DNA from 2 places in the Leisingera sp. CC-HEC096 genome. Region 2 is predicted to be linked to the other one. Evidence: riboswitches for the same ligand, from Rfam matches in the RefSeq annotation. Region 2 holds a riboswitch; the other holds the start of a gene.
What was found. A riboswitch is a leader RNA that binds a small molecule or an ion and turns the genes downstream of it on or off. The one in region 2 is predicted to bind thiamine pyrophosphate.
Positions count from the first base shown of each region.

Region 1: another riboswitch for thiamine pyrophosphate. It lies ahead of thiC (phosphomethylpyrimidine synthase ThiC); the one in region 2 lies ahead of thiB (thiamine ABC transporter substrate binding subunit).

Region 1 is NZ_JCAIJS010000001.1:1,629,662-1,634,154, reverse strand. Features, by position in the region: gene AC5STI_RS07980 (FAD-dependent oxidoreductase) at 1-152, opposite strand, end outside; gene thiC (phosphomethylpyrimidine synthase ThiC) at 149-1,963, opposite strand; TPP riboswitch at 2,096-2,224, opposite strand; gene bioB (biotin synthase BioB) at 2,438-3,415, shown strand; gene AC5STI_RS07965 (8-amino-7-oxononanoate synthase) at 3,415-4,493, shown strand, end outside.
Region 2 is NZ_JCAIJS010000001.1:2,935,410-2,939,902, forward strand. Features, by position in the region: gene AC5STI_RS14075 (cation efflux transmembrane domain-containing protein) at 1-466, opposite strand, end outside; gene AC5STI_RS14080 (MerR family transcriptional regulator) at 540-956, shown strand; gene aroC (chorismate synthase) at 1,022-2,122, opposite strand; TPP riboswitch at 2,355-2,446, shown strand; gene thiB (thiamine ABC transporter substrate binding subunit) at 2,479-3,456, shown strand; gene AC5STI_RS14095 (thiamine/thiamine pyrophosphate ABC transporter permease ThiP) at 3,432-4,493, shown strand, end outside.

The DNA.
Region 1 (4,493 bases), 1.3 Mb from region 2:
CACCAGGGCGCCAGCATGCCGCCCGCAAAGCGCGCGACGCTGCCGGCCCCGGGCGCCTCGCCCCGCTCGTATACGGTGACCGCCGCCCCGCGCTGCGCCAGTTCATAGGCGCAGGCGAGACCGGCAAGGCCCGCGCCTGCGATGGTGATCATTCCGCCGGTTCCGCTGCTTCAGCGGCAGGCACGTACAGCTCACCGCCCTCGCGGAACTTGGCGGCCATCGCCTCCATGCCCTCTTTCTGCGCTTCCGAGCGGATGTCGTGACTGATCCGCATGGAGCAGAATTTCGGCCCGCACATGGAGCAGAAATGGGCGACCTTATGGGCCTGTTTCGGCAGTGTCTGGTCGTGGAACTCGCGCGCGGTGTCCGGGTCCAGCGACAGGTTGAACTGGTCCTCCCAGCGGAATTCGAACCGCGCGCGGCTCAGCGCATCGTCGCGGCGCTGGGCGCCCGGCAGGCCCTTGGCCAGATCGGCGGCATGGGCGGCGATCTTATAGGTGATCACCCCGGTCTTCACGTCGTCACGGTCGGGCAGGCCCAGGTGCTCCTTGGGTGTCACGTAGCACAGCATGGCGCAGCCGAACCAGCCGATCATGGCGGCTCCGATGCCGCTGGTGATATGGTCATAGCCCGGCGCGATGTCGGTGGTCAGCGGCCCAAGCGTATAGAACGGCGCCTCGTGGCAGCACTCCAGCTGCTTGTCCATGTTCTCCTTGATCTTGTGCATGGCGACATGGCCCGGCCCTTCGATCATCACTTGGCAGTCCTTGGCCCAGGCAATCTTGGTCAGTTCACCGAGGGTTTCCAGCTCAGCAAACTGCGCCTCGTCATTGGCGTCCGCGATGGAGCCGGGGCGCAAGCCGTCGCCCAAGCTGAAGCTCACGTCATACTGGCGGCAGATGTCGCAGATCTCCTCGAAATGCTCATAGAGGAAGCTCTCCTTGTGGTGATGCAGGCACCACTTGGCCATGATCGAGCCGCCGCGCGAGACGATCCCCGTCACCCGGTTCACCGTCATCGGCACCATGTGCAGCCGTACGCCCGCGTGGATGGTGAAGTAGTCGACGCCTTGCTCCGCCTGCTCGATCAGCGTGTCGCGGAACACTTCCCAAGTCAGGTCCTCGGCGATGCCATTGACCTTCTCCAGCGCCTGGTAGATCGGCACGGTGCCGATGGGAACGGGGGAGTTTCGCACGATCCATTCGCGGGTGTTGTGAATGTTGCGCCCCGTCGACAGGTCCATCACCGTGTCGGCGCCCCAGCGGATCGCCCAGACCAGCTTGTCGACCTCTTCCTCCATTGAGGAGGTGACGGCAGAGGTGCCCATGTTGGCGTTGATCTTCACCTTGAAATTGCGGCCGATGATCATCGGCTCGATTTCCGGGTGGTTGATGTTGGCGGGGATGATGGCGCGGCCCGCGGCGATTTCCTGGCGCACGAATTCCGGCGTCACGTAGTCGGGGATTTTGGCGCCGAAATCATTGCCGTCGCGTTTGGCGTGACAAGGCGACAGCTCGCGCAGCTGATTTTCGCGGATCGCCACAAACTCCATCTCCGGGGTGATGATGCCAGCGCGCGCATAGGCCAGCTGGGTCGGCGCCTTGCCGTCCTTGCCGCGCAGGGGGGCGGGTTTCACCGGGAACTCAGGCGTCAGCCGGTCGCCCTCGACAAAGCCGTTGTCCTCCGGCTTCACATCGCGGCCCTGGTAGCTTTCGACGTCGCCGCGTGCCTCAATCCACTGGCGGCGCAGCGCTGGCAGGCCTTCGCGGATGTCGGTCAGCACATCCGGGTCGGTGTAGGGCCCGGAGCTGTCATAGACCGGCAGCGGCGCCTCGCCCGCGGTGGGGTGGGTGGAGATTTCGCGCATCGGCACGCGGATGTCCTGATGGACCTCGCCGCTGACGTAGATCTTGCGCGACGCGGGCAATGCGCCCGTCGTAATCTTGGGGTTGGGGACGTTCATTTTGGTGCTCCTCGAAGCCTAAACTCAGAAAAGACACCAGGTGAGTTTTGGCTCGGGAAACCGGCAGGCATGGGGCCTGCTTGACCGGAATGCGCCCGTTTCAAACGGCTGTCCCCGCGGGGACAAGGGGCCAAAAGGCGCGTCCTAGCTTCCTACGCCAGTGTCAACTGGGTCAGGTTCAAAGGGTCGCGCCGCCGGTCCGGGCTGCCCCGCACCATGACGCCTCTCAGTCCCTTGGGCGGGACTCCCCTGCGTGCCTATAGGGCTAGGGGAGGGGCGGGGTTCGCGTCAACTGCTATTTTCATAGATTATTTTTTGGCATTATTATCAGCGTGATACTGGCATTAAGGGCGCATCTGCGAGGCAAATCGCTGCAGCGCAGCTTTGGTGCTTGATCGGCGGCCTCAAAATTATCTATAAAAACCGGAAACGCCATCCGCGCATGGCCAACAGGTATAGAGAACAGGAGACAGCATGCTGGACGCTGCACCCATCCGCACCGACTGGACCCGCGAGGAAGCGGAAGCGATTTACAACAAGCCTTTCATGGACTTGCTGTTTCAGGCGCACACCGTGCACCGGCAGTATTTCGACCCCAACCAGGTGCAGAAATCCAAGCTTCTCAGCATCAAGACCGGCGGCTGCGCCGAGGATTGCGCCTATTGCTCCCAGTCGGCGCGCAACGGCGCGCAGCTGTCGGCGTCCAAGCTGATCGAGGTGCAGCGGGTGATCGCCGAGGCCAAGAAAGCCAAGGAAGGCGGCGCGACGCGCTATTGCATGGGGGCCGCCTGGCGCTCGCCCAAGGACCGCGACATGGCGGCGCTGGAAGCGATGGTGCAGGGCGTGAAGGACCTGGGCATGGAAACCTGCATGACGCTGGGCATGCTGGACGAGGAACAGGTGTTCCGCCTGCGCGATGCTGGTCTGGACTACTACAACCACAACATCGATACCTCCGAGCGCTACTACTCCGAGATCATCACCACCCGCACCTTCGCCGACCGGATCGACACCCTGAACCGGGTGCGCGAGGCGGGCATCAAGGTCTGCTCCGGCGGCATCGTTGGCATGGGCGAGCAGCAGCTGGACCGCATCGACATGATGCTGGCACTGGCAACGCTGGAGGTGCACCCGGATTCGGTGCCTGTGAACATGCTGATCCCGATCGCTGACACGCCGCTCGCCAATGTCGAGAAGCTGGACCCGATCGAATTTGTCCGCTCCGTGGCGCTGGCCCGCATCCTGATGCCGAAATCCCACGTGCGCCTGTCCGCAGGCCGCACCGATATGTCGGACGAGATGCAGGCGATGTGCTTCTTTGCCGGTGCCAACTCGATCTTTGTGGGCGACACGCTGCTGACCGCGGACAACCCCGAAGAGGACAAGGACCAGCAGCTGTTTGACCGTCTGGGCATCACCGCCATGGCCGCGGGCTGCGACGGCAGCCGCTGATGGCGGGCGCCTTCCCGAGGCATGAGAAATCGCTGGAAGCGCTGCGCACGCGCGGGCGCTACCGGCAGCTGATGCCGCGGGACGGGCACGACTTTGCCTCCAACGACTACCTTGGGCTGGCGGGCAGTGACGTGCTGCGCGCCGCTGCCGCAGATGCGCTGGCGCGCGGGGTGCCGGTGGGGGCAGGCGGCTCGCGCCTGCTGCGCGGCAATGATGCGGAACATCAGCTGCTGGAGGCGGAGGCTGCGGAGTTTTTCGGCACCGAGGCTGCGCTGTTCATGGGCGGCGGCTTCAATGCCAATCAGGCGATTTTCTCAACCCTGCCGCAGCAGGGCGATCTGGTGCTGTATGACGCGCTGATCCATGCCAGCACCCATGACGGCATGCGGCTGGGCCGGGCCGAGACGCGCAGCTTTGCCCACAGCGACGCGGAGGACGCCGCGCGGGCGCTGAAAGCCTGGCGCGCGGAAGGCGGCGACGGCCAGGTCTGGATCGCGGTTGAGGCGGTATATTCCATGGACGGCGACCTCGCGCCGCTGGATGCACTGATGGCGCTGGCCGATGCCGAGGGCGCCGTGCTGGTGGTGGATGAAGCGCATTCGACGGGCGTGTTCGGCGATCTGGGCCGCGGGCTGGCGCATGAGATCGCGCACCGCCCGAATGTCCTGAGTCTGCACACCTGCGGCAAGGCTTTGGGTGCCTCCGGCGCTTTGATCTGCGGTCAGCGTGTGCTGATCGATACTCTGATCAACAAGGCGCGCGGCTTCATCTTTGCCACAGCACCGTCGCCGCTGAACGCGGCACTGGTGCGGGCTGCCTTGCAGGAGCTGCAACAGAACCCAGGCCGCCGGGAACAGGCGTGGCAGGGGATCACCCATGCGCAAGGCGAAGCCAAGCGCCTGTGCGGGCTGGACGGGTTCCAGAGCCAGATCCTGCCGGTGGTGATTGGCGATGACAAGCGCACCATGTCGCTGGCTTCCGCCATGCAAACCCGCGGCTATGACATCCGCGGCATCCGCCCGCCGACGGTGCCGCGCGGCACCTCGCGGCTGCGGCTGTCGATCACGCTGAATACAGG
Region 2 (4,493 bases):
CGTTGCCAATGGCGTCATTGCGCGAACACAGCCAGACCGAGCGCACATTGGCGTCGCCGTCCTTGTAGCGCGCCAAGAGCAGCACCGAGATCAGGTTGGCCGCCAGCGCCATGAAACCGATCACCCCCATGATATGGGCCTGCGGCACGCCGACGTAAAATACCTGATAGATCGTGGAGCCGAACACCCACAGCCCCATCAGCAGGAGGCTGATTCCCTTGCCGAGTGCCGCCAGCGCGCGGGTGCGCAGGGTGGCGCCGATCACCGCCAGCGAGATGCCATAGGTCAGCGCATCGCCCAGAAAGTCCAAGGCGTCCGCCTTCAGCGCCTGGCTGCCGGACAGCTGACCCGCGCCCATTTCCACCGCGAACATGCCGGCGTTGATGGCGATCACCAGCCAAAGCCTGCGTTTGTAGTCCGCCGATACCCCGTCAAACCGGGCCTCATGATTGCAGCAGCCTGCCATTGCTCTTGTCCTCATTCCTGATTCGAGATCAATGTAGGGCCTCTAGTCACTAGAGCATCAAGAGGTCATTGCGATGTTTTCCATCGGTCAGCTGTCCAAGGCCACCGGCGTGAAGGTTCCGACCATCCGCTATTACGAGGAGATCGGCCTGCTGCCGGAACCGGGCCGCAATGCCGGCAACCAGCGCCGCTACGGGCAGGACGGCATGGAGGCGCTGGGCTTCATCAAGCACGCCCGGGACCTTGGCTTTTCGCTGGAGGACATCAAGGCGCTGATGGGGCTGGACGGGCAGCTGGGCGATGATTGCGCCGAGGCCGACCGGCTCGCCCGCAGCCAGCTGCGGAACGTGCGCGCGCGGATTGCGAGGCTGGAGCGCCTGGCCGCGGAACTGGAGCGGATCAGCCACCTGTGCGACGGCGGCAATGGCGGCTGCTGCAAGGTGCTGACCGCGCTGGGCGATCACAGCCAATGCGCAAGTGAGCATGATTGAGGACGCAGGCTGAGAGGAATTGCCCGAACTGCACTCGGGCAAACTCCTTTGTTAGAGCCTGATCCTTAGCCGATGCGGCCCTGGTTTTCGCCGATCTGACCGCGGTGCACCAGCAGGTGGTCCAGGATCACGCAAGCCATCATCGCCTCCGCCACCGGTACCGCACGGATGCCGACGCAGGGGTCGTGGCGGCCCTTGGTGATCACCTCGGTAGCGGAGCCGTCCTTGCGGATCGACTTGCGCGGGGTGAGGATCGAGGAGGTCGGCTTGACCGCAAAGCGCACCACCACGTCCTGTCCGGTGGAAATGCCGCCGAGGATGCCGCCGGCGTGATTGGAGGAATACTCAGGCCCGTTCTCACCCATGAAAATCTCGTCGGCGTTTTCCGAGCCTTTCAGCCGCGCGGCATTCATGCCCTCGCCGATCTCCACGCCCTTCACCGCGTTGATCGACATCATCGCGGCGGCCAGGTCAGTGTCGAGCTTGCCATAGACCGGCGCGCCGATACCGGCGGGGACGCCGCGCGCCACCACTTCGACCACGGCGCCCACCGAGTCATGCGCCTTGCGCAGGGCTTGCAGGTAGTCTTCCCACTCCTGCACCGCGCCTGCGTCGGGGATCCAGAAATCATTCTGGTCGATCGCCTCCCAGTCGAAGCGGCTGCGGTCGATTTCCAGCTCGCCCATTTGGGTCATATAGCCCTTGATCTCCAGCCCCGGCACCAGTGCCTTGATTGCTTCACGTGCAACACCGCCCGCGGCAACCCGCGCCGCGGTTTCGCGCGCCGAGGAGCGGCCGCCGCCGCGGTAGTCGCGGTTGCCGTATTTCTGAAAGTACGTGATGTCGGCGTGGCCCGGACGGAAGGTCTGGGAGATCTCGCCGTAATCCTTGGACCGCTGGTCGGTGTTTTCGATCATCAGCTGAATCGGCGTGCCGGTGGTCATGCCGTCGAACACGCCGGACAGGATTTTCACCGCATCCGGCTCATTGCGCTGGGTGGTGTTCTTGTTCTGGCCGGGGCGGCGCTTGTCGAGCCACTGCTGCAGCATTTCCGGCTCCAGCGGCACGTTCGGCGGGCAACCGTCAACGGTGGCGCCAAGCGCAGGCCCGTGGCTTTCGCCCCAGGTGGTGACGCGGAAGAGGTGTCCAAAGCTGTTCATCGACATGAGGCGCGGTCTCCTTTGCGGGACGTGCTTAGCGGGCAGGGGGCTGTGTCTCAAGTGGATTCCTCTGCCGTGGACCGGGCAGGGGCGCTGCCCCCGCCGTCTGCGGCGGCTCCCCCCGGGGTATTTTCAGCCAGAAGAACAGGGGATCCCGATTGCGGGCGGTCCAGTTTGCCTGAACTGTAGGTCCTGGCCGGAGTTTGGCTTGTCATTGCTGCGGCTGAGGCATAATGTCCGCGCCACCTCGGGGTGCGCGCGAGCGCTGAGATGACACCCGTTGAACCTGAACCGGATCACACCGGCGGAGGGAAGGTACTGGAAAGCCTCCACCCTTGCCCAAAGCCGCAAAGGAGGATGGCATGAAACATCTTGCATTTGCAGCGGGACTGCTCGGCGCCTCGGCAGCCTTTGCCGAAACGCCTGAACTGGTCGTTTACACCTATGACAGCTTTGTCTCCGACTGGGGCCCCGGCCCGGCGGTGGAAGAAGCGTTCGAGGAAGTTTGCGGCTGCGACCTGAAACTGGTTGGCGCGGGCGACGGTGCGGCGCTGCTGGCGCGGGTCAAACTGGAAGGCGAGCGTTCGGATGCAGACGTCGTGCTGGGGCTCGACACCAACCTGACCGCGGCGGCCAAGGAAACCGGCCTGTTTGCCGAGCATTCGGTCAGCGCCGATTACGCGCTGCCGGTTGAATGGAACGACGTGACCTTTGTGCCCTATGACTGGGGCTACTTTGCCTTTGTCCATAACGCTGACGCCGCGGCGCCAGCGGATTTCAAGGCGCTGGCCGCCAGCGACAAGAAAATCGTTATTCAGGACCCGCGCTCTTCGACCCCTGGTCTGGGTCTGCTCTTGTGGGTGAAGGCCGCCTACGGCGAAGAGGCGCCGGAGATCTGGAAGGGTCTTTCCGACAATGTCGTGACCGTGACCAAGGGCTGGTCCGAGGCCTATGGCATGTTCCTGGAGGGCGAGGCTGACATGGTTCTCTCCTACACCACCTCGCCTGCGTATCACCTGATTGCGGAGGAAGATGGCTCCAAGGCGGCGGCGGCCTTTGATGAGGGCCATTACATGCAGGTGGAAGTTGCCGGCAAGCTGGCAAACAGCGACCAGCCGGAGCTGGCGGACCAGTTCCTGGCCTTCATGGTGTCGGATGCGTTCCAGTCGGTCATCCCGACCACCAACTGGATGTATCCGGCGGTGACACCGGCGGCGGGTCTGCCGGAAGGATTCGACACCCTGATCGCGCCGGAGAAATCGCTGCTGCTGAGCGAGTCTGAAGCGGCAGAGGTGCGTGACGCGGCGCTGGGCGAATGGCTGGACGCGCTCAGCCAGTAAGCGCCTTTCCCGGGATCAGTGCAGCCCTGCTGGTGGCTGCTCTGATCCTGGGAACGCTGAGGGCTGTGGTCCTCAGGGCGGAGGCCGGCACCGGGTTTGGCGCCAGTGACTGGGCCGCGCTGCGGTTCACGCTGACCCAGGCAAGCCTGTCGGCGCTGTTGAGCGTCGGTCTTGCCATTCCCGTTGCCCGCGCGCTGGCGCGGCGGCGGTTTCCCGGGCGGAGCCTGTTGATTGCCCTGTTGGGCGCGCCGTTCATCCTGCCTGTGATTGTTGCCATTCTTGGTTTGCTGGCCGTCTTCGGCCGGGCGGGCTGGCTGAGCCAGGGGCTGATTTCCCTCGGGTTAGAGCCTGTTCAGATCTATGGCCTGCACGGGGTGGTGCTGGCGCATGTGTTTTTCAACCTGCCGCTGGCGACCCGGCTGATTTTGCAGGGCTGGCAGGAGATTCCCGCCGAACGCTTCCGCCTGGCGGCGCAGCTGGATGCCGGGCCGCTGGCGATGTGGCGGCTGCTGGAAGGGCCGATGCTGCGGCGGGTGGCGCCCGGCGCGCTGGCGGTGGTCTTTGCCATCTGCCTCTCCAGCTTTGCCGTGGCGCTGACCCTGGGCGGCGGCCCGAGGGCGACGACGATCGAGCTCGCCATATATCAGGCCTTCCGCTTCGATTTCGACCTGGGCCGGGCCGCGCTGCTGTCGGGCATGCAGCTGGTGCTGACCGGGGCAGCCGCGCTGGTGGCGCTGCGGGTGTCGGCGGGGGAGGGCTTTGGCGCCGGGCTTGACCGCGCGGTGCGGCGCTGGGACGGGCAGGGGGCGCTGGCGCGCGGATTGGACGGGTTCTGGATTGTCTTGTCGGCGGCGTTTTTGCTGCTGCCGCTGGCGGCGATTGTGCTGGCGGGTCTGCCGGGGCTGGCTGCTTTGAAAGGCTCCGTTTGGCAGGCGGCGGGCAACTCGATTCTGGTTGCCGCGCTCAGCACCGTGATTCTGCTGATGCTGGCCCTGCCGATGGCCGCTGCGGCTGCTGCCGGGCGCAGCGGCATCGCC